DNA from 4 places in the Janthinobacterium sp. LS2A genome. Region 1 is predicted to be linked to each of the others. Evidence: predicted binding sites of a transcription regulator. Region 1 holds the regulator's gene; each other region holds the start of a gene.
What was found. Region 1 encodes FNR, which switches genes on or off when oxygen is low (the NO sensors DNR and NnrR bind a similar motif). Its sites were predicted from a motif close to TTGATNNNNATCAA; they were not measured.
Positions count from the first base shown of each region.

Region 2: cqsA (alpha-hydroxyketone-type quorum-sensing autoinducer synthase) is a predicted target of FNR. The motif match lies at 5,145-5,158, and genes of this name have one in related genera.
Region 3: V3C40_RS25370 (universal stress protein) is a predicted target of FNR. The motif match lies at 1,828-1,841, and genes of this name have one in related genera.
Region 4: nirK (copper-containing nitrite reductase) is a predicted target of FNR. The motif match lies at 2,629-2,642, and genes of this name have one in related genera.

Region 1 covers NZ_JAZHPB010000006.1:64,707-72,133, forward strand. The annotation lists gene ccoP (cytochrome-c oxidase, cbb3-type subunit III) at 1-311, shown strand, start outside; gene ccoG (cytochrome c oxidase accessory protein CcoG) at 316-1,698, shown strand; gene V3C40_RS17815 (FixH family protein) at 1,753-2,277, shown strand; gene fnr (fumarate/nitrate reduction transcriptional regulator Fnr) at 2,281-3,039, opposite strand; gene V3C40_RS17825 (response regulator) at 3,279-6,359, shown strand; gene V3C40_RS17830 (TOBE domain-containing protein) at 6,451-7,218, opposite strand; gene V3C40_RS17835 (sulfate/molybdate ABC transporter ATP-binding protein) at 7,244-7,427, opposite strand, start outside.
Region 2 covers NZ_JAZHPB010000002.1:1,255-8,681, forward strand. The annotation lists gene rmuC (DNA recombination protein RmuC) at 1-1,146, opposite strand, end outside; gene V3C40_RS05825 (group II truncated hemoglobin) at 1,151-1,546, opposite strand; gene V3C40_RS05830 (MFS transporter) at 1,678-2,946, shown strand; gene V3C40_RS05835 (GIY-YIG nuclease family protein) at 2,959-3,306, shown strand; gene V3C40_RS05840 (MarR family winged helix-turn-helix transcriptional regulator) at 3,364-3,831, shown strand; gene cqsA (alpha-hydroxyketone-type quorum-sensing autoinducer synthase) at 3,835-5,079, opposite strand; gene V3C40_RS05850 (sensor histidine kinase) at 5,243-6,562, shown strand; gene V3C40_RS05855 (response regulator) at 6,566-7,427, shown strand, end outside.
Region 3 covers NZ_JAZHPB010000011.1:126,851-134,277, forward strand. The annotation lists gene V3C40_RS25360 (glycine zipper domain-containing protein) at 1-301, shown strand, start outside; gene V3C40_RS25365 (hypothetical protein) at 498-857, shown strand; gene V3C40_RS25370 (universal stress protein) at 878-1,744, opposite strand; gene phbB (acetoacetyl-CoA reductase) at 1,913-2,659, shown strand; gene V3C40_RS25380 (TraR/DksA family transcriptional regulator) at 2,822-3,202, opposite strand; gene V3C40_RS25385 (VOC family protein) at 3,313-3,732, opposite strand; gene V3C40_RS25390 (hypothetical protein) at 3,817-4,290, opposite strand; gene V3C40_RS25395 (hypothetical protein) at 4,275-5,084, opposite strand; gene otnI (2-oxo-tetronate isomerase) at 5,182-5,964, opposite strand; gene V3C40_RS25405 (DEAD/DEAH box helicase) at 6,096-7,427, opposite strand, start outside.
Region 4 covers NZ_JAZHPB010000002.1:497,370-504,796, forward strand. The annotation lists gene V3C40_RS08090 (nitric-oxide reductase large subunit) at 1-357, opposite strand, end outside; gene ytfE (iron-sulfur cluster repair protein YtfE) at 372-1,049, opposite strand; gene nirK (copper-containing nitrite reductase) at 1,076-2,560, opposite strand; gene norR (nitric oxide reductase transcriptional regulator NorR) at 2,711-4,267, shown strand; gene V3C40_RS08110 (c-type cytochrome) at 4,282-4,623, opposite strand; gene V3C40_RS08115 (c-type cytochrome) at 4,635-4,964, opposite strand; gene V3C40_RS08120 (AAA family ATPase) at 5,198-6,067, shown strand; gene V3C40_RS08125 (GNAT family N-acetyltransferase) at 6,077-6,715, shown strand; gene V3C40_RS08130 (vWA domain-containing protein) at 6,709-7,427, shown strand, end outside.

The DNA of each region.
Region 1 (7,427 bases):
TGGCCCATTATGTGCTGAGCCTGTCCGGTTCGACCTCGGATCCCGTCAAGTCCGTGCTGGGCAAAGCCAAGTTTGGCGCCTGCATGGCCTGTCATGGCGCCGATGCGAAGGGCAACCAGATGCTGGGCGCTCCGAACCTGACGGACAAGGTCTGGCTGTACGGCGGCAGCGCCGATACCATCATGGAAACCGTACGCAAGGGACGCAGCAACACCATGCCGGCCTTCAGCGATTTCCTCGGCGAATCCAAGGTACACGTGCTGTCGGCGTATGTCTGGAGCCTGTCGAATCCTCAGACGCCCGTGAAATGATGTAATGGAACCTCAAGTCATCAAGATGTATGCGGCCCGCGAGCAGATCTACCCTCGCGAGGCCAAAGGACGCTACGCTACCTGGCGATGGGTATGCGTATGGCTTACCCAGCTCGCGTTCTACGGCTTGCCGTGGTTGACCTGGAATGGCAGGCAAGCCCTGCTGTTCGACTTGACCACGCGCAAGTTCTACATTTTCGGCGTCGTGCTGTGGCCCCAGGATTTCATCTATCTGGCGGCCCTGCTGATCATCTGTGCGTATTTGTTGTTCCTCGTCACGGCCATTGCCGGGCGGGTGTGGTGCGGGTTCTCTTGCCCACAAACGGTATACACGGAAATTTTCCTGTGGGTCGAACGCCGCATCGAGGGCACGCGCAGCGCGCGCATGGCCCTCGACAAGCAGGGCCCGTCCGTGCGCAAGGCATTCAAGAAGACGGCCAAGCATGTGGTATGGGGCGCCATCGCCCTGTGGACGGGCTTTACCTTTGTCGGCTACTTCACGCCGATCAAGGAACTGGCGCAATCGGTGGTCACCTTGAATTTCGGTCCCTGGGAATGGTTCTGGGTCTTGTTCTACAGCCTGGCAACCTACGGCAACGCGGGCTGGCTGCGCGAGCAGGTGTGCAAATACATGTGCCCCTACGCGCGCTTCCAGAGCGCCATGTTCGACCAGGACACCCTGATCATCACCTACGATGCCAAGCGCGGCGAACCACGCGGCGCCATGAGCAAGAAGGCCGGCAACAACGACAAGCTGGGCGACTGCATCGACTGCACCCTGTGCGTGCAGGTGTGTCCGACCGGCATCGATATCCGCAACGGCCTGCAGTATGAATGCATCGGCTGCGCCGCCTGCGTCGATGCCTGCAACAGCGTGATGGACAAGGTCGAGCGGCCGCGTGGCCTGATACGCTACAGCACCGACCATGCGATGGAAAACAACTTCAATTCGAAGCAGATACGCCAGCGCGCCATGCGCCCGCGCGTCTTGATCTACACTTCCATCCTGGCCCTGATCATCATCGCCGTATGTACGTCGCTGGCCCTGCGCACGCCCCTGAAAATGGACGTGATCCGCGACCGCGGTTCGATGGGACGCGAAGTGGAAGACGGCATGATCGAAAACGTCTACCGCCTGCAGATCATGAACACGTCCGAGCAAAGCCAGCATTTTAAAATCAGCGCTTCCGGCTTGCCGGGCCTGACCTTGCTGACGCGCGAAGAAGTGACCTTGCAGCCGACGGAAACGCTGGGCTGGCCGATCCGCCTGCGCGTGCCGCACGGCGTGGGCGAGAAGGGGTCGAACAAGATTGCGATCGAATTGCAATCGCTGGACAACCCGTCGCTGCATGTGCGTGAAAGCGCGGTCTTCATCGTGCCGCGGTGATGCAGGAAGGCCGGTCCCCGCACGGGGGCTGGCCGTTTACAGAGGAGAAATACCATGTCCGACAGTCTGAAACTGCAGCCTCCCGTTGCACCGTGGTACAAGCATCGCTGGCCATGGCTGCTGATGATCGGTCCCGGCCTGTCCGTGGTCGTCGGCAGCTTCATGGGCTATATCGCCTTTACGCAGCCCGACGCGCTGGTGGTGGGCGATTATTACAAGCAGGGCAAGGCGATCAACCAGGATTTGAAGCGCGACACGATCGCCAGCGACCTGGCCATGGATACGAGCCTGGCGTACGACGTGGCGCAAGCGCGCCTGAGCGGTTCCGTGCACAGCTTCGGCAAGGCCTACCAGGGACCGCTGCAGCTGCACCTGGCGCATGCGACCCTGCCGGAAAAAGATATCAAGCTGCTGGTGCAGCCCGATGCGGCCGGCAATTTCTCGGTCGCGCTGCCGATGCTCGAGCGCAGCCGCTGGCAGGTGCTGGTGGAAAACGACAAGCGCGAGTGGCGCCTGTCCGGCATCTGGACCTGGCCCGTGCAGCGCAGCATCGCGCTGCATGCGGACGAAGAGTTATAAGCCTTACTTGCAGACGTCCGTGCCTGCCGTAATGGCTTTCAGCTTGGCTGGTTGCAGGATCTCGATCTCGCGGTTCGAGACGCGCAGCCAGCCTTCCTTCTTGAATTTCGACAATAAACGGCTGACGCTCTCGATGGTCAGGCCCAGGTAGTTGCCGATTTCCTCGCGCGACATGCGCAGCTGGAATTTGCTGCTCGAATAGCCGCGCGCTTCGTAGCGCGACGCCAGGTTGACGATGAAGGCGGCAAAACGCTGCGTCGCCTGCATATTGCCCAGCAACAGCATCACGCTTTGCTCGCGCGTGATTTCCTGGCTCATCATGCGGTGGAAATGACGCAGCAGGGTCGGCATATTGCCCAACAATTGTTCCAGGCTGGAAAACGGGATTTCACACACTTCGCTGTCTTCGAGCGCCACCGCATTACAGTGGTGGCGGTCGGCGCTGATGGCGTCCATGCCCAGCAGTTCGCCGGCCATCTGGAAACCCGTCACCTGCTCTTCGCCGCCCGGATTGATCTGGTACGTCTTGAAGTGTCCCAGGCGGATCGCGTACAGGTTCTGGAACGAGTCGCCGATGCGGAACAGCGAGGCGCCGCGCACGATCTTGCGGCGGCGGCCGATGATCTGGTCCAACCTGTCCATGTCGCCCATATCGAGGCCCATCGGCAGGCACAATTGATGCATGCTGCAGGTCGAGCATCGCGCACGCAACGCTTCCACGGTCACTGTGGGCAAGGTTGGAGTGAGTAGCGCTTCAGTCATGTCGGTACCTTTTAGAAAATGCAACAACAAGTTTACTGCATACAGGGTTGCCGTGTGCCAATTTCACCGCAATTTCGGCGAATAAACGACGTTCCGACTTTAATTATATGGCAACATCGTCAAAAGCCCATGCGGGGAGGGCCATTTGCGCGGCGCCGCTTGCCAACTTGATGTATTGATAGGAAAATTCCTAACAGCATTATCTGCCGCCTGTGCCGCCCGGTACTGAAAAGGAAATCATGAAGCCTCTCGGCATCAAAGCAAAAGTCGCGCTGGCCACCAGCCTGACCTCGATCGCCATGATCGCGCTGGTCACCATGATCCAGGTGCAGCACATGCGCGACGACTTCACCCGAGTACTGCTGAGCCAGCAGTCATCCCTGATCAGCCGCACCGCTGCCGAGCTCGACGACAAGCTGGGCATGCTGCTGCAGATCGTCACCCTGACGGCCAGGCAGCAGCCGCCGGAACTGATGGCCCAGCCGGCCCAATTGCGCGAATACTATTCGCGCCGCTCGATGCTGGTGCTGTTCGACGACGTGCTGGTGCTCGATGCACATGGCGCCGTCGTGGCCGACATGCCGGAAGTGGCGGGGCGCGCCGGCATCAACGTTGCCGAGCGCGAGTATTTCCAGACCGTGCTGCGCACGCGCCAGCCCATGATCACCGAGCCGATGCTCGGCAAGTCGAGCGGCATGCCCATCGTGCAGATGGTCGCGCCCGTGCTGGCCGCCGATGGCCAGGTGGCCGGCGTGGTGATCGGCGTGCTGCGCCTGTACAAGGACAACCTGCTGGGACGCCTGCGCTCGGAAAAGATCGGCAAGAGCGGCTATTACTTCATCCTCACGCGCGGCGCCGTGCCGCGCTACGTGCTGCATCCCGATACCAGCCGCTTGCTGCAGCCGCGCCAGCCGAACGCCAACCTGACGACGACCCAGCTGCTGAAGGAAGATGGCGAAGGCAGCATGGTCAGCACGAACAGCCGCGGCATCACGGCCGTCAACAGCTTCAAGCGTTTGAAATCGGTGAACTGGCTGCTGGCTACCTCGCTGCCCGTCGCGGACGCCTTCGAACCGTTCGATGGCGTGCTGTACCGGCTGGTGCTGTGGAGCATCCTCGCTTCGCTGCTAGCCGCATTTGTTCTGGGCTGGGTCACCGTGCGCCTGCTGTCGCCGCTGGTGCGCCTACGCGACACCCTGCTGGCCCTGCGTACCAGCGGCAGCCGTTTCACCCCCGTGCCGGTGCAGCAGCGCGACGAGATCGGCGAACTGACGGAGGCGTTCAACGGCCTGATGAGCGAGCGCGACCGCCTGCAGCAGGAACTCGAATCGCGCGCGGCCGAACTGGAGCAGGAACGCGACCGGGCCGAGGCCGCCAACCGCGCGAAGAGCGATTTCGTGGCCAACATGAGCCATGAAATCCGCACGCCCCTCAATGCCGTGCTGGGCATGGTGTATTTGCTGGGCAATACCAAGCTCGATACGGAACAGCGCAAGTATCTGACCATGGTGCGCGTGGCGGGCCAGTCGCTGCTGGGCATCCTCAACGACGTGCTCGATTATTCGAAGATCGAGGCGCGCCGCATGGAACTGTCGCCCGTCGAATTCGACCTCGACGAAGTCATGAATACCCTGGCCACGACGATGACGATGAATGCGGGCGAAAAGGAACTGGAACTGGCCATCGCCGTCGAGCCCGACGTGCCGCGGCGCCTCGTGGGCGACGCCCAGCGCCTGCAGCAAATCCTCGTCAACCTGGCCGGCAACGCCATCAAGTTCACGGAGAACGGCGAAGTGGTGGTGGCCGTCAGCCTGGCCGAGAGCAGGAGCGAGAGCGGCCGCGCCTGGCTGCGCTTCGAAGTGCGCGACACGGGCATCGGCATGACGGAACTGCAGCAACAGCAGCTGTTTGCCGCGTTTTCGCAGGGCGACCAGAGCATCACGCGCCGCTTCGGCGGCACGGGCCTGGGCCTGGCCATCAGCAAGCAGCTGATCCACATGATGGGCGGCGACATCGCCGTCGCCAGCAGCGAAGGCAAGGGCAGCCGCTTCTGGTTCAGCGTGCCGTTCGAGATGCTGGCGCAGCCGGCCGAAACGCGGCGCACGCCGGCCCTGGGCCAGCTGCGCCTGCTGGTGGCCGACGATAACCGCACCACGCGCGAACTGATCGTCAAGCTGATCGAGGCATGGGGCTGGCTGGCCGACGAAGTCGATTCCGGCTTTGCCGCCATCGAACTGTACCGCGAGCGCCTGGCGCAGCAGCAACCGTACGACGTGGTGCTGGCCGACTGGCACATGCCCGTCATGGACGGCCTGGCCACGGCCAAGGCCATCCGCCAGGCGGCCAGCGGCCAGCGCCAGCCCATCGTGGTGATGGTCAACGCCTTCGCCCGCAACCACCTCGAGGAAATCTCCAGCGCGGCCGAGGCCGACGTCGTGCTGATGAAGCCGATCACGGGATCGAGCCTGTTCGATGCCCTGCATCAGGCCCTGATCACGAAGAACGACGGCGGCGAGCAGCGCATCCTGCACCAGCCGCTGGGCACGGAACTGGCCGGCGTGCATTTCCTGCTGGTGGAAGACAATCATTTGAACCAGGCCGTGGCGCGCGGCATCCTCGAACACATGGGCGCCACCCTCGACGTGGTGGGCGACGGCTTGCAAGCCGTGGAACGGCTGCGCACGGAAGCGCTGCGCTACGACATCGTGCTGATGGACATGCAGATGCCCGTCATGGACGGTTTCAGCGCCACCCACATCATCCGCACGGAACTGCGCCTGAGCCTGCCCGTGATCGCCATGACGGCCGGCGTGCTGGCGTCCGAGCGCGAGCGCTGCATGACGGCCGGCATCAGCGACTTCATCGCCAAGCCCGTCGTGGTGGAAGAGATGATGGAAGTCATCCTGCGCCACCTGCCCAAACGCCCGCAAGTGCAGACGGCCGAGCCCGTACGCGTCGCCGATGAAGAGGTGTTTTCCATGGCGCCGCTGATGCGCGTGATGGGACGCGACGCGAAGGGGCGCGGCGTGCTGCGGCGCATGGTCGAAGACGCGCTGAACAAGGGCATGACGCCCGTGCGCGACGCGGAAACGGCATTGCAGGCGGGCCGCCACAGCGACGTGGCGCGCATCCTGCACAGCGTGCGCGGCTCCGTGGGCACCCTGGGCACGAAACGCCTGATCCGCGCCGCGTTCGCCACCGAGGAAGCCATCGACGCGGGTCGCCTGGATGAAGTCCCAAGCCTGCTGGCGCGCACGGCGCAGGAGCTGGAACTGGCGCTGGCGGCGGCGGCGGATTGGTTGTCGCGGTTGAAGGATTAAAAGGGTAGGTCGGATTAGCGCTACGCGCGTAATCCGACAGGACGCGCCAACAATGTTGTCGGATTACGCTGCGCTAATCCGACCTACGCACTTATGCCGGTACACCGAGAATCACGCTCGACGCCTTGAACATCGCCGTCACGCTGCCGCCGATGGCGATCCCCAGGTCGGTGCAGCTCTGGTTGGTGATGATGGCGGCGATCGTGCCGCCGCGCGGCAAGTCCAGCACCACTTCCGTGTTGACGGCACCTGTCTGCACGCGCGTGACCGTGCCGGCCAGCTGGTTGCGGGCGGAAAAGCGTGCGCCTTCGCTGTCGGCCACGAGGATGATGGACGAAGCCTTGATCAGCGCAAACGCTTCCGCGCCCGGCACCAGGCCCAGGCTTGCGCTGCTGCCCTGCGTGACGATGGCAACGATGTGCTGGCCGCCCGGCAATTCCAGGGTGACTTCATCGTTGACGGCGCCCGGTTTCAGTTCAGCCACCTTGCCCAGGAATTGATTGCGTGCCGTGGTTTTCATGGCCATTCTCCGTATGAGTAAAAGATCGTCGGCGATGCCTTCGGCCTGGCTGCCCAGCTGGCGCAGGTAGCGGGCATGTTCGCGCTCGATGATGCGGAAATTGTCGACCAGTTGGCGTCCCCGTTGCGTGAGCCGCGTGCCGCCGCCGCCCTTGCCGCCCGTCAGGCGCTCGACCAGCGGCTCGCCGGCCAGGTTGTTCATCGCGTCGATGGCGTCCCAGGCCGCCTTGTAGCTCATCTTTACCAACTTGGCCGCCTGCGTGATGGAACCGCATTCGGCGATGGCGCCCAGCAATTCCACCCTGCCGGCGCCGCCCAGGTTTTCCCCGCCCACCGTCATCCATAGCGAGCCTTGCAAGCCGATTTTATCCAATGCGTTCACCCAATGCCATGTGGTCTTCCCTGTTATCGATCTGTCCGTCGCGCAAGTACAGCACGTGCTCGCCCAGGATGCGCGCATCTTCCGGATCGTGCGTGATCAGGATCATGGGCACGTCCAGACGCTGTTGCCACTGGCTCAGTTCCAGCCGCATTTTGACACGCAGGGCC
Region 2 (7,427 bases), on a different contig from region 1:
GCGCTTTTCCAGCGCCAGGGTGCGGAAACCCATCTGCAAGCTGTTGAGCAAGGCCGTCAGAGTGGACGGCCCGGCGATGCTGACCCGGTGCACGCGCTGCAATTCGTCGGCCAGTCCCGGGCGGCGCAGCACTTCCGCATACAGCCCCTCGGTAGGCAGGAACAGGATGGCAAAGTCGGTGGTCAGCGGCGGCGCCAGGTATTTCTCGGCGATGGTTTTCGCTTCGCCCCGCACGGCCCGCTCCAGTTCGCGTCCGGCCAGGGCCACGCCGTCGGCATCGGCCCGCTCGGCCGCCTCGACCAGACGCTCGTATTGTTCCTTGGGGAATTTCGCGTCAATCGGCATCCACACGGGCGGCCCGCCGTCGACCATGCCCGGCAGTTTCAAGGCGAATTCCACGCGCGCGCCGCTGCCCGGCAAGGTTTCCACATTCTTCGCGTACTGGTCGACAGTGAGTACCTGCTCCAGCAGCATTTCCAGCTGCACTTCGCCCCACGTTCCCCGCGTCTTGACGTTGGTGAGCACCCGCTTCAAATCGCCCACGCCCAGCGCCAGCTGCTGCATCTCGCCCAAGCCCTGATGGACTTTTTCCAGCCGCTCCGACACTTGCTGGAACGAGGCGGACAGGCGCGTTTCCAGGGTCGCGTGCAGTTTCTCGTCGACCGTCTTGCGCATCTCTTCCAGACGCGCGCCATTGTCGGCCTGCAAGTCGCGGATCTTGTTTTCCAACGTGGCACGCACTTCCAGCATGCGCTGGGCATTCGATTCCGTCAGTTGCGCCAGAGTTTGATTGGTACTCTCGGCAAAGCGCGCCAGGCTTTGCGCCTGTTCTTCGCGTCCGACTTTGCCCTGCGCCTGCATCTGCGTGCGCAGGCTGTCGAGCTGTTGCAGGGTCGCCGCCTGGAATTGCGCCAGGCCCGCCGCCAGGTCTTGCCGCGTGGCCTGTGCCGAGGCCTGCAGCTGCAGCCGCACTTCGCGCTCGACCCGGTCGATGCGCTCCAGGCTTTGCTGCTGGTGCTGCTGCACCAGGGCCAGGGTGGTGGCGCCATCGCCAGCCGCGCCACGCGGGCGCAGCAAGATCAATAGCAACAGGACGATGGCGACGATGGCGGCGCCCAGCAGGCTGTAGAACTCGATTGGGCTCATGGGATCAGTCAGGTTTGTTGCGCATCCAGTCGGCCGTCTGATAGAACGATTCCATCAGGCGCACGCGCAAGGACTCTTCGATACCCGTGTCTTCCATGGCCCAGGCCATGGCGCGCAGCCACTGGTCGCGTTCGCTGGTACCGATGGCATACGGCAAATGACGGGCGCGCAGGCGCGGGTGGCCGAATTTCTCGATATACAAATCCGGTCCGCCCATCCAGCCCGTCAGGAAAAAATACAGCTTGTCGCGCGAGCCGTCCGTCGACGGCGGATGCATGACGCGGATGCCGGCGAACTCGGGCTCGAGCTCCATCAAGTCATAAAAACGGTCGACCATTTCGCGCAGCACGGGGGCGCCGCCGATGGTCTCGTACAGGGTGGGGGCAGTGGTATCAGTCATGGCCGCCATGATAGCGCAAGCGCTGGCGGCCCATGCGGCGCCAGCCCCCTCTGCCACAATAAATGGCAATATACTTGACTAATCAAGCTTTTATCAAATATCATGCAATTTTTAACGAGAGATAAAACAGCATGTCAACCGCCGTCCAACCTCCTTTGCTACGCAATACCAATTTCCGCTGGCTGCTCGGCGGCGGCCTCGTGTCGATGCTCGGTGACCAGTTCAGCATGCTGGCCCTGCCTTGGCTGGTGCTGAGCCTGACAAACGATAGCCTCAGCCTGGGCATCGCCGTGGCCCTGATGGGCGCGCCGCGCGCCGTGCTCATCTTGTTGGGCGGCACCATCGCCGACCGTTACTCGCCCCGGCGCGTGCTGCTGCTGAGCAAATATGCGAACGCCGCCATCCTGCTGGCACTGTCCGGCCTGCTGATGCTGGACCAGGCCAGTGTGGCGCTTGCGTATGCGGCCGCGCTGGCGCTGGGCGTCGCCTCCGCCTTCGGCATTCCCACCGGCACCGCCATCCTGCCGCAAGCCGTGCCGCCGCAAGTGCTGCAAACGGCCAACAGCCTGCAGATGGGCGCGCGCCAGTTGTCCTTGCTGGCCGGCCCGCTGCTGGCGGCGCTCGTGCTCGGCGCCCGCGATGGCGGGCAGCAAACCGGCATGGCGGCGCTGGCCGCCGCCTTTGCCATCGATGCGCTGACGTTTCTGTTCTCGGCCTGGACCTTGCGGCAAGTCAGCCTGCGGCCACTGGCAGCGGCCACGGCGGCGCAAGGCATGTGGCGCGACATGGCGGCGGGCCTGTCCATGGTGTGGCGCGACATGGCCTTGCGCAGCTGCTATGCCTACTGGGCGGTGGTGGCGTTCTTCGTCATGGGTCCGCTGCAAGTGGCCCTGCCCGTACTGGCCAGCGAGCGCCTGCACGGCGCCTCGGCGCTCGGTTTGCTGATGGGCGCGCACGGCGCCGGTACCCTGGCCGGCATGCTGGCGTCCAGCCTGGGTGGCGCCTGGCTGCGCCGCCGCTTCGGCGCCACCCTGCTCGCCGTTGACGCCATCGTCGCCATCCTGCTGATGGCGCTGGGGCAAATCGATACAGCCTGGCAAGGCGCGGCCTTGCTGGCCGTCACGGGATTGCTGGGCGGCTACGTGCAGGTGGCCATCTTTACCTGGATACAGCGGCGCGTGGCGCCCGCCATGCTGGGCCGGGCGATGGCGCTGTTCATGGGTATCTTCCTGGGACTGGCGCCGCTGTCCGCAGCGGCCACGGGCGCGCTGCTGCGCCACCTGAGCGTGGGCGAACTGTTCTGCGCCGGCGGCGCCCTGCTGCTGGCCGCCGCCATCGCCGCCGCCCTGCTCACGGATATTGCGCGCATCGCAAGCACCGATTACATCACCCAAGCTTGAGGACGTCTCACCATGGATAAAACACAGCAAGCTGCCTTGAAAGCAGCTTACCGGCAACAAGCACCCGCGCTGGGCATCATCGCGCTGCACCACCTGCCCAGCGGCCGCACCCTGCTCGAACGCAGCCGCAATGCGCCCGGCGCGCTGAACCGCCACCGCTTCGAACTCGCGCTGGGCTCGCACCGCAATGCGCGCCTGCAGGCGGACTGGCGGCGCGACGGCGAGGCGGCTTTCCGCTTCGACATCATCGACACCGTCAAGCCATCGGCCGATCCCGGTTTCGATGCGGATGCAGAACTGGACGCCCTGCTGGCGCTGCACCAGGCGCAGCTGCTGGAACAGGGGCAATCACGCTATTGAGCGGCCATGCTTTACACTTGCGCACTCACGCACTGCGCAGCAAATGAAAAGGATGTCATGACCGATCTCACTCCCCCGCCGCCGGACGGCGGCAGCGCGCTGGACTTTTGCCTGCGCCTGGCGCGCGCCCAGGCCATGCTCGTGCGCCGCTTCGACAGCACCCTGGGCAATCTGCATGGCCTGAGCTTTGGCGATTATCAATTGCTGTACCACTTGCAGCGGGCGCCCGGCGGACGCCTGCGCCGCATCGACCTGGCCGAGCGCCTGGCGCTGACGGCGTCCGGCATCACGCGCTCGCTGATGCCGCTGGAAAAAATAGGACTGGTGGCGCGCCAGGCCGATGCGCGCGATGCCCGCGTCGGCTACGCCGCCATCACGGCCGCAGGACTGGCATTGCTGACGCATGCGAATACGACGGCGCAGACGCTGGGCCAGGAATTGCTGGGCAATGCCAGCGCGGAACAGCTGGCGCCCCTGTCCCTGCTATTGAACGGCATCGCCGGCAACCAGCCCGGCCAAGTCTGAGGTCTACACCAGCGCCAGCTTGCGCAGGCGCCGCGTCGATGGCCAGCGCGCCATGCCCGTCTCGTCGCGGATGGCGGCGCAGGCGGCCAGCACCCTGGCGCACTCGTCCTCGCGCAAGCCCGCATTCAGGGTCAGGCGCACCAGCGAGCGGTTCTTCGGCGTGGCCGGCGCGCAGAAGACTGCGCCAAAGATGCCGTGCCGTTCCAGCGCCTTGCGCAGGATCAGGGTATCGGGCTCGCTGCCCGCTTCCAGCGCGATGATCTGCTCGGTGCCGTCGCTGACGTTGTAGCCCAGATCCATCAGCCCCTGGCGCAACCGCACGCTGTGGCGGTGCAGCGCGGCGCGGCGGCCATCGGCGGCGCGGATGAAGTCGAGCGCCGCGTCGAACCACGCCAGCTCGTGTTCGAGCAGGCAGGAACTGAAGATGGCGGGCCGCGAGGCGGACAAAAAATATCCCTTGAAACGGGCCGAACAGGTAATCAGCCCGGCCCGGCCCGCAAACGCCTTGGCCAAGGACGCCGTGCGGAAATGCACGCGTTCGGCCAGCCCCAGCTCCACCACCAGCCCCGCGCCCTGCGGGCCGTGCGTACCCAGCGAGTGCGACTCGTCGACGATCAGCATGCTGCCGCTGCGCTCGGCGATTTCCACCATCTCCAGCAGCGGCGCCACGCTGCCATTCGTGCTGTACAGCGCATCAACGATGATGATGCCGGGGCCATGCTTGTCGATCTGGCGCTGCAGGTGGGTGCCATCGTTGTGCAGAAAAGCAACAGGCACGGCTTGCGCCGATTGCACGCCCTCCCACAGCGAAGCGTGCGCCTGCATATCGAGGTACACGGGGATGCCGGGCCCGGCCAGGCTTTGCAGCAAGCCCACGTTGGCGGCCCAGCCCGACTGCGCCAGCACGCACGCTTCGCTGCCCAGATAGTCCGCGAATTTTTGTTCCAGCCGGTGCTGGCGACTGCCTTCCTGCAGGAAGACGGACGACATCAGCATGGCGCCGCCGCCCTGCAAGACGCGCGCCTGGGCCGCCAGCAGCGCCGCCTCGCCGGCGATGTTCAGGTAATCATTACCTGCCAGCATGACCGCACTGGCCGGCATGGCTTGCCATTCATGCAAATGCTGGCCGCCAAGCAGCTTCTCGATGCGCTCGACGTAGTGTTCATCCATGCGCGCATGCACGAAGGCGGGCATCCGTTGTTCGGCGTGGATGGCGCGGGACGACAGGGGGGAAATGGCGTTTAACATAGGAACTCCTGATTGGTTGCGAGGGAACTACCGCATCCAACATGCGCGAGCCATCGGGCAAGAGTTTGATACAGCTCAACAGTTATGCCGATATCCTGCTGATACAGAGGGAACCCGCCGATCATGTTGCATTGACACGCCTCAACGAACGCGCCCCCTGATCATGAAGCATGCGCAGTCCCCTTCCGGAAAACGATGGCAAGGCAAGCTGCTCCAGCCTTTCCTGCATTTCCACGACGCCATCGAACACACGCCTGTGCGGCGCGCACAGGTGCGTAAGCTGGCGCTCATCGGTGCGCTGGGCATGCCCCTGTACTACGCGCTGTGGCATTATTTTTTTCCGCAGGAATATGAATCGTCGCTGCTGCGCATCGTGGCGGCGCTGCTGTTCCTGCCCGCGCTATGGCCCGACCGCTTCAGCAATACCTGGTTCAGCGTCTACCTGTTCCTGGGGCTGACCTTCGAACTGCCGTTTTTCTTCACGTACATGTTCCTGATGAACCATGCCTCGACCATGTGGGTGCATTCGCTGCTGGTGGCGCTGGTCGTGCTGTTTCACTTCGATACGCGTATCGCCATACTCGCCTACCTGAGCGGCACCCTGCTGGCCTGCCTGGCGTTTGCCGTGGCCGGCGATCCCGCCTTCCTGCTCAGCGGCGACGTCTTGCAGCAATTACCCGTGCACTGGTTCACGATTGCCGTGCTGTCCGTGGTCAAGGTGGGGCGCAACGTGGGCGCACAAGAGAAACTGGCCGGGCTGGCGGCTGGCCTGGGCAGCGTGGCACACGAATTGCGCACGCCCCTCGTCAGCGTCGAGGCGAACGTGCGCGGGCTGCAGCGCGGGCTACAGCAAAACATGCAAGACCAGCCACCCGACGCGGCCAGCCTGGAAGCGCTGGCGCGCATCCAGTTCGAAGTGCGCCATATGCACCACATGATCGATCTGTTCCTGCTCAGTGCCAGCGCCGTCAACCGCAAGCTCGAAGCGAACGAAGCGGTGGCCATGCACGACAGCGTGGCGGCCGTGCTGCGCCGCTATCCGTTTACCAGCACGGCCCAGCGCGACATCGTCAAGGTCGACGTGCGCGCCGATTTCACGTTTCCCGGCCAGTCGGAACTGTGCGTGGTGATCCTGCTCAACCTGCTGCGCAATGCCTTGAAAAGCATCCACCGCGCGGGCAAGGGCCGCGTGCGCATCATCATCGATGGCGCCCATCCCGTGCCGCGCCTGCTGTTCATCGACACGGGCTGCGGCATCGCCACCAGCCGCCTGCCGCTGATCTTCGACCGCTTCTATTCGTATCCCTCGCACAACGGCAGCGGCATCGGCCTGGCCCTGTGCCGGCAAATCATGCAAGCCTGGCAAGCGCGCATCCGCTGCGTCGCGCGCGAAGGCGCCTACGCCATCTTCGTGCTGGAATTTCCCCAGCCCCTGCCCGTGCCCACGCACAACCGTTTTCCATCCATCCACCGCGCGAGGTGACGCATGCAACTGCCCGTCTACACCCATCCGACCCTGACCGTACTGATCGACGACAGCGATTCCTTCCTGAAAAGCCTGGCGTTCCAGCTCGATCCCGGCCTGGCGCGCAAGACTTTTCACGACACCAGCAGCGCCCTGCACTGGCTGCGCCAGAGCGCGCAACCGGGCGAAACGCCGCTGCACGTGAACTTCGACACGCAAAACCTGCCGCCCGACCAATGCAACGTGGCGCTCGATATCGAACGCATCTGGCGCATCAGCGGCCAGGCGCAGCGCTTTGCCGTACCCTCCGTGCTAGTGGTCGATTATTCGATGCCGCAGATGAATGGCCTGGAATTTTGCGAGGCCGTGCGCGACCTGCCGTGCAAGAAGATTTTATTTACGGGGGCGGCCGATGAAAAAGTGGCCGTGACGGCCTTCAACCGGGGCTTGATCGACCGCTACATCAAGAAAAGCGACGACGATGCGCTCGACATCCTGGAACAGGAAATCCATGCCCTGCAGCGCGAATTCTTCCTGCAACAAACGGACACCGTGCGCGACTTGCTGATGCTGCACGATTACAGTTTCCTGCAAGACGAGGCGCTGGCCGCCGTCGTGCACGAGCTGTGCCAGCGCCATGGCTTTGTCGAATACTATATTTTTCCCAATCCCAGCGGCATCTTGTTTTTCACGCGCGACGGCCACGCCAAGCTGATGATCATCGAGACGGAACGCAGCCTGCACACGCAATACGAAATGGCACGCGACAGCGACGCGCCCGAATCCTTGCTGCTGGCGCTGCTGGAAATGCGCGTGATTCCCTACTTTTCCGACGCCGACAGCGACGGCATGTACGCGGCGCAGATCGGCGAGAACTGGTTCC
Region 3 (7,427 bases), on a different contig from region 1:
GCTGGGCCCGGTGGTGGGGGCGCTCGTGGGCGCCCATGTGGGTTCGCTCTACAGTTTCAATAAAATGAAAGACGCGGGCGAACCCGAAGCAAATGGCGAGGGTAATGGCGAAAACCGCCGCCAGCCCCGCCATCCGGGCATGCTGATCGCCGTCGCGCTTGGTGGCCCCGACGAGCGCGAACGGGCGCTCGAGACCTTGCACCGTCTCGGCGCCGAGCACATCGAGGAAGCGGAAGGCACGATCGCCAATGGCGACTGGCTGGATTTCGATCCGCTCAGCATACCCGTGCTGGTGGCGTGAATTGGCGCGCCAGCCGCGGAATATGCATAAATTCCGCGCTGCATGAAATTTAGGTATGATCCTTGTTAGTATTCGTAATTATTGGTAAACAATGCCGACAGGGATAGTTTCCGCGCGCCCGAAGTGACACTGGACCAAGGTGACTGCCTGTAGTACTTGCCTCGCATGCTAACGGGTATGAATAGGAGGTCGCGTCATGACACAGGCATGGTTCATTCTGACACGGGCCGATGGGCGCGACATCTGCGCGCCCTCGCCGGCACAGCTGGCCGATGCGCTGGCCGAGGTCTACCGCGGCGGCGCAGTGGCGCAGGATGGCAGCCCGGCCGCCGTCCTGTTGCGTTTTGGTTACGACGATGGCTTGATGTATCAGGTCGAGGTCGCTAGCGGAGGCGAAGTCACTTTCGAGGAATGGTCGGACCGCGATTGCGAAATCGCCCTGGCCAGTCCGCGCCACATGTCGGCCCTGCCGCAGGACGACGCGCTGCAGCTGTGGCAGTGGCTGGCGCAGCGCCAGGTGGCAAAGATCCGCAGCCAGCCCTGGCAGGGCGGCTAGCCCGCCGCTTTCAATACACCCTAGTGCGCCATCAGCACGGGGATCGTCATGCTTTGCAGAATTGTGCGCGTGACGCCACCGAGGATGGTTTCGCGCAGGCGCGAATGGCCATACGCCCCCATTACCAGCAAGTCGGCCGACAGGTCGGCCGCCTGCGACAGCAGCGCTTCGCCGATATCGCCGCGCCGCACGCCACCGCCATCGAGCAAATGCAGCCGCGCTTCCACGCCGTGGCGCGCCAGGTATTGCGTCAGTTCCGCGCCCGGCTGTTCGCCGTGCTCGGCGGCATGCACTTGGGCGTCGAAGATGGCCACATGGACTTGGCCGGCGCGCTGCAGCAGGGGCAGGGCGGCGCTCACGGCGCGGCTCGCTTCCTTGCTGGCGTTCCAGGATATGAGTACATTGCGCGCGGCCGCCGGCGGCGCCAGCAGGGGCAGCGGCGGCGCATACGGCACGATCAGCACGGGACGTCCCGAATGCAGCAGCACGTAGGCGGGAAAGTCGCGCATCACGGACGGCGACTTATCCTTGGCATTGTATTGGCTGATGACGACCAGGTCCGCATAGCGGGCCAGCAGGCTGATGCCGCCCGCCGCCTCGTCGTCGAGCACGCGCTGTTCGAACGAAGCGACGCCGGCTGCGCGCACCTGCGCCTCGAAACCGTCGAGGGCGTGCGTGGCCCGGTCGCGCAGGAAGTTCAGGTGCAAGCTCAGGTTCGGGTCGGCATCGAGGTCGGGCTGGTTCTGGTACAGCAGGCGCGACACGCCCGTCAGCGCCACACCCGTCAGGTGGCCGCCGCAAGCCTGGGCGATGCTGGCCGCCGCTTCGATGCGGGCGGCGCGCCCGGCGCTGTCGTCGATGTGGAGCAATACGGTCTTGTACGTCATGGCTTGTCCTCTCGCTGTGCAGTAGCGGCCATTCTGGCACAGTCCGGGGTGCCGGCCGCGCACGACTGCATCAGGCTGAGCACTTGATCTGGCGCAAGGCTGGCAATAAAAACTGCTCCTACACTTGATGCCACGCAGAACAACCATAACAAGCGGGGAGAGACAGTCATGAAGGAACAAAAGGTAGCGCTGGTCACGGGCGGCATGGGCGGCCTGGGGACGGCCTTGTGCCGCCGCCTGCATGGGGCGGGCTTTGCCGTCGTGGCCGCGCATACGCCGGACAATGCGCGGGTGGCAAGCTGGCTCGACGAGCAGCAGGCGCAGCAGTATTATTTCCATCCGCTGGCCATCGACGTGACGGATTTCGCTGCCTGCAGCGAGGCCGTGGCCAGCGTGCTGGCGCAGTTCGGCCGCATCGACGTGCTCGTCAACAACGCCGGCATCACGCGCGACCAGAGCATGCGCAAGATGGAATTGCCGCACTGGTCCGAGGTCATGCGTACCAATCTCGACAGCCTGTTCAACATGAGCAAGCAGGTGCTCGAACCGATGCTCGAACATAAATGGGGCCGCATCATCAATATCTCGTCCGTCAACGGCCAGAAGGGCGCGTTTGGCCAGTGCAACTACGCAGCCGCCAAGGCGGGTGTGCATGGTTTCAGCAAGGCGCTGGCGCTGGAAGTGGCGCGCCACGGCATCACCGTCAACACGGTCTCGCCCGGCTATCTGCGCACGCAGATGGTGACGGCCGTGCCCGCCGATATCATGGAAACGAAGATCCTGCCGCAAATTCCCCTGGGCCGCCTGGGCGAGCCGGACGAAGTGGCGGCCCTGGTCGCTTACCTGGCGTCGGACGAGGCGGCGTTTGTGACGGGCGCGAACATCGCCATCAATGGCGGACAGCACATGAGTTAAGCAAGCATACAGCTTGCACAGAGGCAATGGCAGTAGAGGAGACCCGTCCACCCAGCCGGCGCACAGACGCTGGCGGCGGACGGCAGGCAATGGCAGTCACGCTGGAAAACAAGGGCAGGGCAGCGATGCCTTGCCCTTTGTTGTTGCGCAGTCATGCAGCCGTTATGGTACCGGGCGCCGGGCTTTTTCCAGCCGCGTCTGGCAATCGATGCACAGGCGCGCTTCGGGGCGGGCGTTCAGGCGCGACAGGCCGATGGCTTCGCCGCAGTTGTCGCACAGGCCGTAGCTGCCATCGGCAAACTTGGCCAGCGCGTGCTTGATGATGGCCAGCTGCGCCTGATTGTGCTCGGCCGCTTCGCTGACGAGGGCGTTCAAGGTGCGCACGCTGGCGTTGTCGGCCGGCGAGGCTTCGATTTCATTGAGCAAGGAGGCGCGCGCGTCCGCTTCGGCCGCTTCGTTCTCGATCTGTTCCAGCAACGCCAGCTTGCGTTGCTCCAGCACGCCCTGCAGGCGCTGCAGCTGGTCTTGCGGCAATCCATTCATGGCCATCACCCGGTAGAGGTTACTTCCATCATGGTAGTCCAAGATTGGCGGCTCTGCTTGCGCTACCACCCGCGCCGCGTTTGATGCGGCGCAGGCTGGCAGCGGCCATTCTATGCTGGCTCTTTCAGGCAGTTGACCATCCAGGCGACGCCGAACTGGTCTTTCAACATGCCGAAGCGCTTGGCCCAGAACGTTTCTTCCATGGGCATCTGGATGGTGCCGTCACGCGCCAGCGCGTCGAAGGCCCGTTCCGCCTCTTCCGGCGTATCGACGGTCAGGCAGATCGAGCTGCCGTGCATGCCCTTGGCGCCATCCTCGGTACAGCCGCCGTCTGAACCCATCAGCATGGTGGGACCCAGCTGCACGGAGCCGTGCATGATCTTGTCATACCAGTCTTCCTTGACTTGCTCCTGGCCCGGGGTGCCCCGGAATGGCATCAGGCACAGGTCGGTGCCATGCAGGTGCTGGCGGTAGTATTCGAGCGCTTGCGCGCAGTTTCCATTGAATTGCAAATACGGTTCGATACGCATCTTGGTCTCCTCTGGTCATCGTCCCGCAGGCACGATTGCCACGCGGGGGAGGTCCCAGTATAGGCGCTCGCCAGCCGATTTCAATCACTCCGGGGCCATCTCTTGCAGCCGCTCACGCACCTTGCCCAGGGTGCTGAGGATGCGTTCGGGACTGCCGGCGAGCACGGCGCTGCCCAGGTGCAACAAGCTCGTCGCCAGGCTGATCCAGTGCCGCACGTCGTCGTTGCGGGCGATGCGCAGGCGTACCGTGTCGAGCAGGCCGCTGAGCTGGCGCTGCGCCGTTTCCAGGCCCGCCACTGTGTGCCCGGCCGCATCGGCATACAGCTGATTGGCTTGCTGGCGCAAGGCCACCTCCAGGGCGAAGACGGCTTGCGCCTGGCTGTGGCTGATGCCGTCGGCCCCCTGGCTGGCGCGCTTGCGGATGGCGCGCATGACGGCGCCGTGCAGGGTGACGGCCGCCTGCGACAGGCTGTCGGCCAGTTGCTCGACGCGCATGGCGCTGCTGAGAGCCGCTTCGCGGCGTTCGCTGTTGCTGCTCCTGCCTACCGATCCGTCCATTGTGCCTCCGTGGTGGTGAGGGTAGCGGCGAGCCGGGCGTGTTCGCGCCCCAGTGCCGCCAGTTGCCGGCGCGCCAGGGTATGGCGCAAGCCAGCCAGGCGGTATTCCTCGGTTTTGCTTTGCTGCATGTTTTTCGCCAGCACGGCCAGCAGGCGCTGCTGCGGCGTGTCCGCATACGCGATTTCCACGTCGAGCAAGCCGAGCACCATGTCGCGCTCGTTGTCGCCGCTTTTGTCGTACAGCGCCAGCAAGCTGTCGAGCGCGGCCAGCAAGGCTTGCAGCGGCGCGTCGCCATCGTGCAGCACTTGCGCCAGGTGCGCCTGCTGACTGGCCGCGCTGCTCAGGCGCGACAGTTGCTGCAGCAACTGGGTATAGGCGCTGACATGGTGGTCGTCGATGCCGCTATCCGGCCAGGTGCGGATGGCGGCGCCGGCGCCCGCCAGTTCCGGCCGCACGTCATACGCGTCGGCATCGGCCAGCCGGCCCAGCGCCTGCAGGTACAGGCGCACGGCTTGCACCAGGCGTGCGGCGTCCGCCTGCGCGGCGCGGCGCTGCGCATCGAGCAGGCGTTCGCGCGCGTCTTCGGCCGGCGACAGATAGGGGCGGGCGCGCTGGTAGCTGTCCACGTGGCGCTGCGACAGTTCGCTGAAGGCGCTCAAGGCATCGGTGCCGGCCGCCAGGGCGCGCACATGCGCCAGCTCGGGGCGCGCGGTGGCGCAGCCGCACAGCACGGCAGCCAGGAAGAGGCTCAGGTACAGGTGCAGGTAAAGAGCGCGGCGATGGCGGGCGGGCATGGCAAACACGTCACCTCTCGACAGGAAATACTGTATGGAAAGGTATTGTCGTGCCGGCCTGCGCAACCCGCCTTGTGCGGGCGCAAGCAGGCTGCGATCAGGCGCCCGTCAATTGCTCGCGCCAGCCCAGTCCGGCAACGGTGTCGCTGGCGGGACGGTATTCGCAGCCGACCCAGCCTGCGTAGCCGACCTGGTCCAGCAGCTTGAACAGGTGGCGGTAGTTGATCTCGCCCGTGCCCGGTTCGTGGCGGCCCGGCGTGTCGGCGATCTGGATGTGGCGGATCAGGGGCAGCATGGCGCGGATGGTGTTGCTCAGCTCGCCCTCCATGCGCTGCATGTGATAAATGTCGTACTGCAGGAAGATATTGCTGCGCTGGCAGTCGGCGATGATGTCGGCCGCCTGCTGGCTATGGTTCAGGAAGTAACCGGGCATGTCGTGGTGGTTGATCGGCTCGATCAGCACGTTGATGCCATGCGGACGGCAGGCTTCGGCCGCAAATTGCAGGTTGCCGATCAGGCTTTGCCGCGCCCGCTCCAGGCTCATGCCGGGCGGCACGATGCCGGACATGCAGTGCAGCTGTTTTGCCCCGAGCGCCAGCGCATAGTTGAGCGCCAGCTGCACGTTGCTGCGGAATTCCTCGCCCCGGCGCGGGTCGCAGGCAATGCCACGCTCGCCATGCTCCCAGTCGCCGGGCGGAAAGTTGAAGAGGGCCAGCTGCAGATGGTGAGTTTCCAGCCGCATGGCGATCTGCCGCGCCTCGACGGCATAGGGAAACAGGAATTCAACGGCATCGAAGCCCGCTTCCCTGGCGGCGGCAAAGCGGTCGAGGAAGGGCAGTTCGGTAAACATCATGCTGAGGTTGGCAGCGAAGTTCGGCATGGCGGCACGCAGGTGAGGGCAATGGACACTATCCTAGCCCAAATCGGCAATTGGTGGCGGGCATGAAAAAACCGTTCCAGAAACAAGTTCTGGAACGGTTTTGATTGCTGCGATACGCTTACCTGCGGGTATTAACGGCCGCGACCGCCGGAACGGTGCGATGCTGCCGAACGCGGCGCATTGCCGCTGCGGTTACCGCCGCCACCGCCGCCCGATGGGCCGGCGCTGCGTGGCTTGGCGCCGCTGCCGCCGGTTTTCACGCGCACGACGGCGCCCGCTGGCGCGCGGCTGTTGTTGCGGTGGCCACCGGTGCCGCTGCGCAATTGCACAGGCTGGGCGCGGGCGTTCAGGTCGGGCTCGAAGCCTTCGATGACTTCGCGCGGCAGGGTTTGCTTGATCAGCTTTTCAATGTCTTTCAACATTTCGTGCTCATCCACGCAAACCAGCGACACGGCTTCGCCCTTGGCGCCGGCACGGCCCGTACGGCCGATACGGTGCACATAGTCTTCCGGAATGTTCGGCAAGTCGTAGTTGACGACGTGCGGCAACTGGTCGATATCGATACCGCGCGCGGCGATGTCGGTGGCGACCAGCACTTGCAGGGTGCCATCCTTGAACTCGGACAGCGCGCGCGTGCGCGCCGACTGGCTCTTGTTGCCGTGGATGGCCAGGGCGCCGATGCCGTCCGCGCCCAGCTGTTCGACCAGTTTATTGGCGCCATGCTTGGTGCGCGTAAATACTAGCACTTGCGTCCAGTTGTTCGATTTGATCAGGTAGGACAGCATCGGGTGCTTCTTGTCGCGGTCGACCGGATGGATCTTTTGCTTGATCACTTCCACGGTCGAATTGCGGCGCGCCACTTCGATCATGGCTGGCTTGTTCAGCAAGCCGTCGGCCAGGGCCTTGATCTCTTCCGAGAACGTGGCCGAGAACAGCAGGTTCTGGCGTTTTGGCGGCAGTACTGCCAGCACTTTCTTGATGTCGCGGATGAAACCCATGTCGAGCATGCGGTCGGCTTCGTCGAGAATCAGGATTTCCACTTTCGACAGGTCGACCGTGCCCTGGCCCATGTGGTCCAGCAAGCGGCCCGGCGTGGCGACGAGGATGTCGACGCCATGCTTGAGCTGCTTGATTTGCGGGTTGATGCCGACGCCGCCGAAAATCACGGTCGAGTTCAATTTGGTGTACTTGCTGTAGGCGCGCACGCTTTCCTCGACCTGCGCGGCGAGTTCGCGCGTCGGGGCCAGGATCAGGGCGCGGATAGGGCGCGTCGAGGTGTTGCTGGTGATGGATGCGCCATTGGCGTCCGTCGACAGGCGGTGCAGCACGGGCAGGGTGAAGCCGGCCGTCTTGCCGGTACCGGTTTGTGCGCCGGCCAGCAAGTCGCCGCCAGCCAGCACGGCGGGAATCGCCTGCGACTGGATCGGGGTCGGCACGGTGTAGCCGTGTTCGGTAACGGCACG
Region 4 (7,427 bases), on a different contig from region 1:
CAGCGCCGCCTGCGCGGGGCCGTCGAGCGCCGCGTAGGCCTTGCCATGCTGCTCTTGCGCGGCCAGTTCCAGCCAGGCCGTCAGTTCGCGGTGCAGCCAGTCGGCCGTCCAGTCGGGCGCCTGGTAGGCGCCGTGGCCCCAGATGGAGCCCAGCTGCATGCCGCCGACCGATTGCCAGGCCGTCTGGCCATCGAGGATGCCCTCGCGGTCGAACAGTTGCCGGCCATCCTGCGCCAGCACTTGCGCGGGGATGGGCGGCGCCTGCCGGTACACTTCGGCGCCGTAGTAGCCGAGCAGCGAAAACGTCACGATCAGCACACCGATCAGGGTGAACCAGAGTTTTTTGTAGGGACCCATGGGTCTTTCCTTTGTCAGTGCACCACGGCCGGCGCAAAGCGCTCGAACAGGATATTGTTTTCAGTATGGATGTGCGCCATTAGGTCTTCGCGGAAGGTGCGCAAGCCCGTGTACAGCGCGCGCCAGGTGGTGCAGGCGCCGGCCGGCGCGGTGATGTCGTTCGTCATTTCCTCCATCGCGCGCAAGGCCACGCCATGGTCGTCATGCTCCATGCGCATCACGTTGATGGGCGCGCCGGCCCGGGGGCCCTGGCCACGCACTATCATGGGGAACAGCACGTCTTCTTCCTTGCGCATATGGCTTTCCAGTTCCTGCGCCATGGCCGACAGGTGTTCCGCCAGCCCGTGCGGACAGTCGGCGCGGTCGCCATGCACCTGCTCGACCTTGCGCGCCAGGCGTATCAGCTCGGGCAGCTGCTCGCGGTGCACGGCGTGGTAGCGCGACAGGATGTGTTCCACCAGCTCGGTGGCCGAAGCTTCCTGCCAGTCACGCTCGCCGCTGGCGTCAGTCCGTCCTGCCAGCACTTGCAGTTCCTTGACGATGGGCGCCGTGTCCACGCCGGCCGCTTCGGCCGCCGCGCGCAGGGTCTTGTTGCCGCCGCAGCAGAAATCCAGGCGGTGGGCATCGAACAGGCGCGTGGCGCCAGGGATGCGGCGGGCCAGCTGGCCCAGGGATTGGTCGATCATTTCCATAATGGTTCCTTGAGGATGAATGGGGTTTATTGATGGGCGCCAGCGTGATAGACGCCGGGCACGGGTTCGCCAGTCACTTCCAGCACGCCCACGGCGCCCTTGCCTGCGCGCGACAGCGCATGGTCGACCAGCAGATAGCTGCCAGGATGCTGTACCTTGAGTTCGACGATGGTCGCGCCGCCCGGTGCCACCAGGGTGGTTTGCACGTCGTGTTTCGGGCTGCTGATCGAGCCTTCGCTGTACACCTTGTCGAAGATCTCGCCGATGATGTGGAACGATGAAATCTTGTTCGGACCGCCGACGCCGAAATAGATGCGCACCGTCTCGCCGACTTTCGCCTGCAGTTTGTGCGTTTTGCTCAGGGCGCCCACTTCGCCGTTGAAGACGTAGTAGTCGGGCAGCTCATTGGCCATTTTTTCCAGGTTCGCTTCCTGGTGCACGGGTGCGCCGTGCGGACGGCCCGTGTACATCTCGCCCTGCATCACGTAATACTCGCGGTCGACTTTTGACAAGCCGCCTTCCGGTTCGACCAGGATCATGCCGTACATGCCGGCCGCGATATGCTGCGGCACCAGCGGCGTGGCGCAGTGGTACACGAACAGGCCGGGATTGAGCGCCTTGAAGGTGACGGTTTTTTCCTGGCCAGGCGCCACCTGCGTGTGCTGTCCGCCGCCATGGCCACCCGTCACGGCATGCAAGTCGATCGAGTGGATCATCTTGCTGTCCTTGGCGTTGAACAGGGTCAGTTCCACCGTGTCACCCACCTTCGCGCGCAGCATGGGGCCGGGCACCTGGCGGTTGAAGGTCCAGTAGGTAAAACTGGTGCCGTCATCGAGCTTGCCCGGCAATTCCACCGTCTCCATCCTGTATTTCAGGGTTTGCGGCGCACGCGCGCCGATGGCGGTCGGCACGGAGGCGGGGTTGGCCGCCACGTTGACGGCCGAGGGATCGGGGCCGCGCATCGGCGATGGCGCGGGCGTGTACAGGGCCAGCGCCGCGGCCTGGCTCGATTCGCTGGCAGCGCTGCCGGTGCCAGCAGCCTTCGGCGCGCCGGCTTCGGCCAGCGAGGTACCGCTCACTTCCAGCTTGCCTTCCATGCCGATCTGGCGGTGGCCGGGGATCGAGCAGTAATAGGTGAACGTGCCGGCGCGCGTGACCTTGAAGCGTACGGTGGTGCTGCCGCTGTTGGCGCTGAACTTGGCCGAGGCCACATTCAGTTCCGGGATCAGCAGATCGTGCTCGGCGCCTTCGCCGCTTTTCAGCACCAGTTCCACCGTGTCGTCCACCTTGGCCGCCAGCACGGGGTTGACCTGGCCCTTGGCGTCGATGAACACCATCTTGCCGTCGACGATATTGGTTTGCAGTTCATAGCGCTTGACCGCGGCGACGGCCGGTTTGGCGGCGGTGGCGGCGGCGCTGGCAGGGAGGCTCACCTGGGCTTGCACGGACAGGGGCATGGCCAGTACGCAGACGGCGGCGGCGATGGCGCGGAGGGAGGGAGTCGTTTTCATCAAGCTTTCCTTGGTCTTGTATGCCGGTTCGGCACCCTTACCTAGGCAATCCGTGTGCCAGGAAAAACTTGTTTTAAATCAACGATTTGAAAAATGCAGGGTCGGTTTGACCCTCTTTCGACGTGGTCCGTTGTACCCTGCATGGTACTTATGACCACCACTGCCATCCACCTGCTGTTACTCACCGACCTGGTCGCCGACCTGCCCGTGGCCGTGCGCCTGCAGCGCCTCGTCGGCAGCCTGCGCGCCCACTTCGGCTGCGAGGCCGTGGCCTTGCTGAAAATCGATGGCGAGCATTTGCGCCCCGTGGCGATGGCCGGCCTGGCCAACGACGCGCTGGGACGCCGCTTCGCCGTCGCCGACCATCCGCGCCTGGCCGCCATCCTGCAGCGGCGCGGCGTGCTGTGCTTCCATCACGACAGCTCGCTGCCCGATCCCTACGATGGCCTGATCGCCGAGCGGGCCGGCGAGCCGCTGCCCGTGCACGACTGCATGGGCATGGCGCTGGACCTGGAAGGCGAACGCTGGGGCGTGATCACGCTCGACGCGCTGCAGGTGGGCACCTTCGATACGCAGGCGCAGCGCGACCTGGGCGAACTGGCCTGCGCCATCGAGGCGGCCGTGCGCGTGACGCGCCTGGAAACGGAAATCCGCGCCCTGCGCCTGTCGGGCGGCGCCATGCTGGCCGATGCCCAAGTGCCGCGCGAGGAACACGATTTCGTGGGCCAGAGCAGCGCCATCACGCACTTGCTGCACGAATTGCAGGTGGTCGCCGATTCCGAACTGCCCGTGCTGCTGCTGGGAGAGACGGGCGTGGGCAAGGAATTGTGCGCGCACCGCCTGCACCGGCTGTCGCGCCGCGCGGGCAAGCCTTTGATCCACGTCAATTGCGCGGCTTTGCCGGAATCCTTAGCAGAAAGCGAATTGTTCGGCCATGTGCGCGGTGCGTTTTCCGGCGCCGTCAGCGACCGGCCCGGGCGTTTCGAGGCGGCCGAAGGGGGCACCCTGTTTCTCGATGAAGTGGGCGAATTGCCATTGTCGATACAGGCCAAGCTGCTGCGCACCTTGCAAAATGGGGAAATCCAGCGCCTGGGCGCGGACCGGCCGCGCCGGGTCAACGTGCGCGTGATCGCCGCCACCAACCGAAGCTTGCGCGAACATGTGCGCGACGGCTCGTTCCGCGCCGATCTGTATCATCGTTTATCCGTGTATCCCGTGCCGATTCCGCCGCTGCGCGAGCGGGGCAATGACGTGCTGCTGCTGGCCGGCGGATTCTTGGAACTGAACCGCGCGCGCCTGGGCTTGCGCAGCCTGCGCCTGTCCGCCGCGGCGGAAAACGCCTTGTGCCATTACCGCTGGCCGGGCAATGTGCGCGAACTGGAACATGTGATCAGCCGGGCCGCGCTGAAAGCCGTGATACGCGGCGCGGACCGCAAGGACATCGTGACCCTGGAAACGGATATGCTCGACCTCGATGCGCTGGAAGCGCCGGCCGGCACGGACGCGCTGCCGCTGGCGCCAGCCGCGTGCGGCACGCCGGCGGCGCCGCTGCTATCGATGCATCAGATCGTCGAAGCGAGCCAGCGCCAGGCCATCCGGCAAGCGCTGGTCCTGCATCAGGATAACTGGGCCGCTGCGGCGCGGCAGTTGGGACTCGATGCCAGTAACTTGCACAAGCTGGCGCGCCGCGTCGGCTTGAAGGCCTGAGCCGGCGTTACCGCTCAGCGGTGAGTGACCAGGCTGCTCGGCAAGCTGTGCAGGTAGGCGGCCAGGTCCTTGATGTCCTGGTTGCTCAGCGGTTTTACCTGGCCCGTCATGATGGCGTTGTTGCGGCCGTTGGCCTTGTCGCCCCGTTTATACGCGGTCAACGCATGTTCCAGGTAATCCTTGTGCTGGCCCGCCAGTTTCGGGTACGACGGGTCGATGGGCGAACTGTAATCCTTGCCGTGGCAGGTGGCGCAGCTGTATTTTTCGGCCAGGGCCTTGCCCGTATTGATATTGCCGGCGGCGCTGGCGGAAAACGAGACGGTGGCGCAAACGAGGGCGGCGAGTAGTTTTTTCATCGGGCTGGTCCTCAGTTCGTCTTGGCTTGTTGCGCATAATACGCGGCGACATCGGCGATATCCTGGTCCGACAGGCTGCTGGCGATGCCCTTCATGCTGGGGTGCTTGCGGTCGCCCTTCTTGTAGGCTTGCAGCGCATTCTCGATATATTTTGCCGGCTGGCCGCCGATCATCGGCACCTGGAATACTTCAGGGAAGGTTGCCTTGTAACCGGGAATGCCGTGGCAGCCGATACACATTTCCACCTTGGCAGGGGCTGCCTTGGCGTTTCCTACAATGTCAGCCGCTGTGACGGCATTTGCTATGCCGGCAAGCACGAGAAGTGCAAATATTTTTTTCATAGTGGCAATGTGAACAAAGGTAATCGGAGAAACGCCAGAGCTGGTTTTTTTTGATTTTATGTGTTGACAATTAAGGTTGCCAATTAATCTGCTGCTTGCCGATTCTAGCCAAGATATTCTTGCAAGTCCACCTATAAAACCCGCATTGTAGGCACGCAGGCACAGGCCGTCCGCGTGACGCTGGGCCACAGTTCTGTTTATACTCACCATTTCCCCACTTTGGCAGACCGCTCATGCAAGCACAGCACACCCAGCAAGGCCAACGCTTCGAAGGTTCCGACAGCTATGTCGCCACCGCCGACCTGAAACTGGCCGTGAATGCGGCGCTGACCCTGCAACGCCCGCTGCTGATCAAGGGAGAACCGGGCACGGGCAAGACCATGCTGGCCGAGGAAGTGGCCGCCGCGCTGAACATGCCGCTGATGCAATGGCATATCAAATCGACCACCAAGGCGCAGCAGGGCCTGTACGAATACGACGCCGTCTCGCGCCTGCGCGATTCGCAGCTCGGCGACGAGCGCGTGCGCGACATCCAGAACTACATCGTCAAGGGCGTGCTGTGGCAGGCCTTCACGGCGCCCGAACCGGTGGTGCTCTTGATCGATGAAATCGACAAGGCCGACATCGAATTCCCGAACGACCTGCTGCGCGAACTGGACCGCATGGAATTCTACGTGTACGAGACGCGCGAAATGGTCACGGCGCGCCACCGCCCGCTCGTCATCATCACCTCGAACAACGAGAAGGAATTGCCGGACGCCTTTTTGCGCCGCTGCTTCTTCCACTACATCAAATTCCCGGACAAGGACACGATGGAGCAGATCGTCGCCGTCCACTACCCGCACCTGAAACAGGAATTGCTGGCACAGGCGCTGCAAACCTTCTATGAAGTGCGCGACGTGCCGGGCCTGAAGAAAAAACCGTCGACGTCGGAATTCCTCGACTGGCTGAAACTCCTGCTGGCCGAGGACATCCCAGCCGAAGCCTTGCGCAGCAAGGACAACAAGGCCGTCGTGCCGCCGCTGCACGGGGCGCTGCTGAAAAACGAGCAAGACGTGCACCTGTTCGAGCGCCTGATGTTCATGTCGCGCACCAACCGCTAAGGAGCGCCGGTGAACGACATCAGCCCCGACAAGGTCTTCGTCCCCCTGGAACTGCACGGCATCCGCCTCGAAGCGCTGGCGCCGCACCATGCGGCCGGCCTGCGCGCGGCGGCCATGGATGGCGAACTGTGGAATCTGCGCGTCACCTCCGTGCCCGAACCGGACCAGGTGGACCAGTACATTTTCAAGGGCATCGAGATGCGCCCCACGCGCTTCGCCTTTGCCGTCGTCGACGCGGCCAGCGGCGAGGTGCTCGGCACCACCAGCTACCACGACGTGGTGCCGGCCATCGGGCGCCTGGAAATCGGCTACACCTGGTATGCGAAGCGCTGCCAGCGCAGCCACGTCAACACCACCTGCAAATTGCTGCTGCTGGCGCACGCCTTCGACACGCTCGGCTGCGCGCTGGTGGGCCTGCGCACCGATAATTTCAACCACGCCTCGCAGGCGGCCATCGAACGCCTGGGCGCGAAAAAGGATGGCGTGCTGCGCCACCATGCGCTGCGCCGCGACGGCACCGTGCGCGACACCGTCATGTACAGCATCACGCGCGGCGAGTGGCCCGAGATTGCCGCCCATCTGCGCTACAAGCTGGCGCAGCGCCCCATCGCCGCACTGCCCCGTGCGGGAGAGCGGTCGCCATGCTGATCGATTTCTTCTTCACGCTCAAGGACGCGAAGATTCCCGTCTCGATCAAGGAATTTCTGACCTTGCTCGATGCGCTGCAAAAGAACGTCATCGGCGCCTCGATGGACGATTTTTACTATCTGTCGCGCCTGACCCTGGTCAAGGATGAAGCCCATTTCGACAAGTTCGACCGCGCGTTTGCCCAGTATTTCAAGGGCGTCAACGCGGCCTTCGACACGAACGCGGCGATACCGCTCGACTGGCTGCTCAAGCGCATGCAGCGCGAGCTGTCCAAGGAACAGAAGGCGCAGCTGGAAAAATTCGGCTACGACAAGCTGATGGACCGTCTCAATGAGCTGCTGAAGGAACAGAAGGAGCGCCACGAGGGCGGCAGCAAGTGGATAGGCACGGGTGGCACCTCGCCGTTCGGCAATGGCGGCACGAACCCGGAAGGCATCCGCATCGGCGGCAAGGGCGGCAACCGCACGGCCGTCAAGGTATGGGAAGCGCGCAGCTACAAGGATTACGACGGCGAGCGCGAACTGGGCACGCGCAACATCAAGGTGGCGCTGCGCCGCCTGCGCAAGTTCGCGCGCGAAGGCGCGGAAGACGAACTGGCGCTGGACGCCACCATCGCCGCCACGGCGAACAACGCGGGCTACCTCGACATCAGGATGCGGCCCGAGCGCAAGAACCGCATCAAGGTGCTGATGCTGTTGGATGTGGGCGGCAG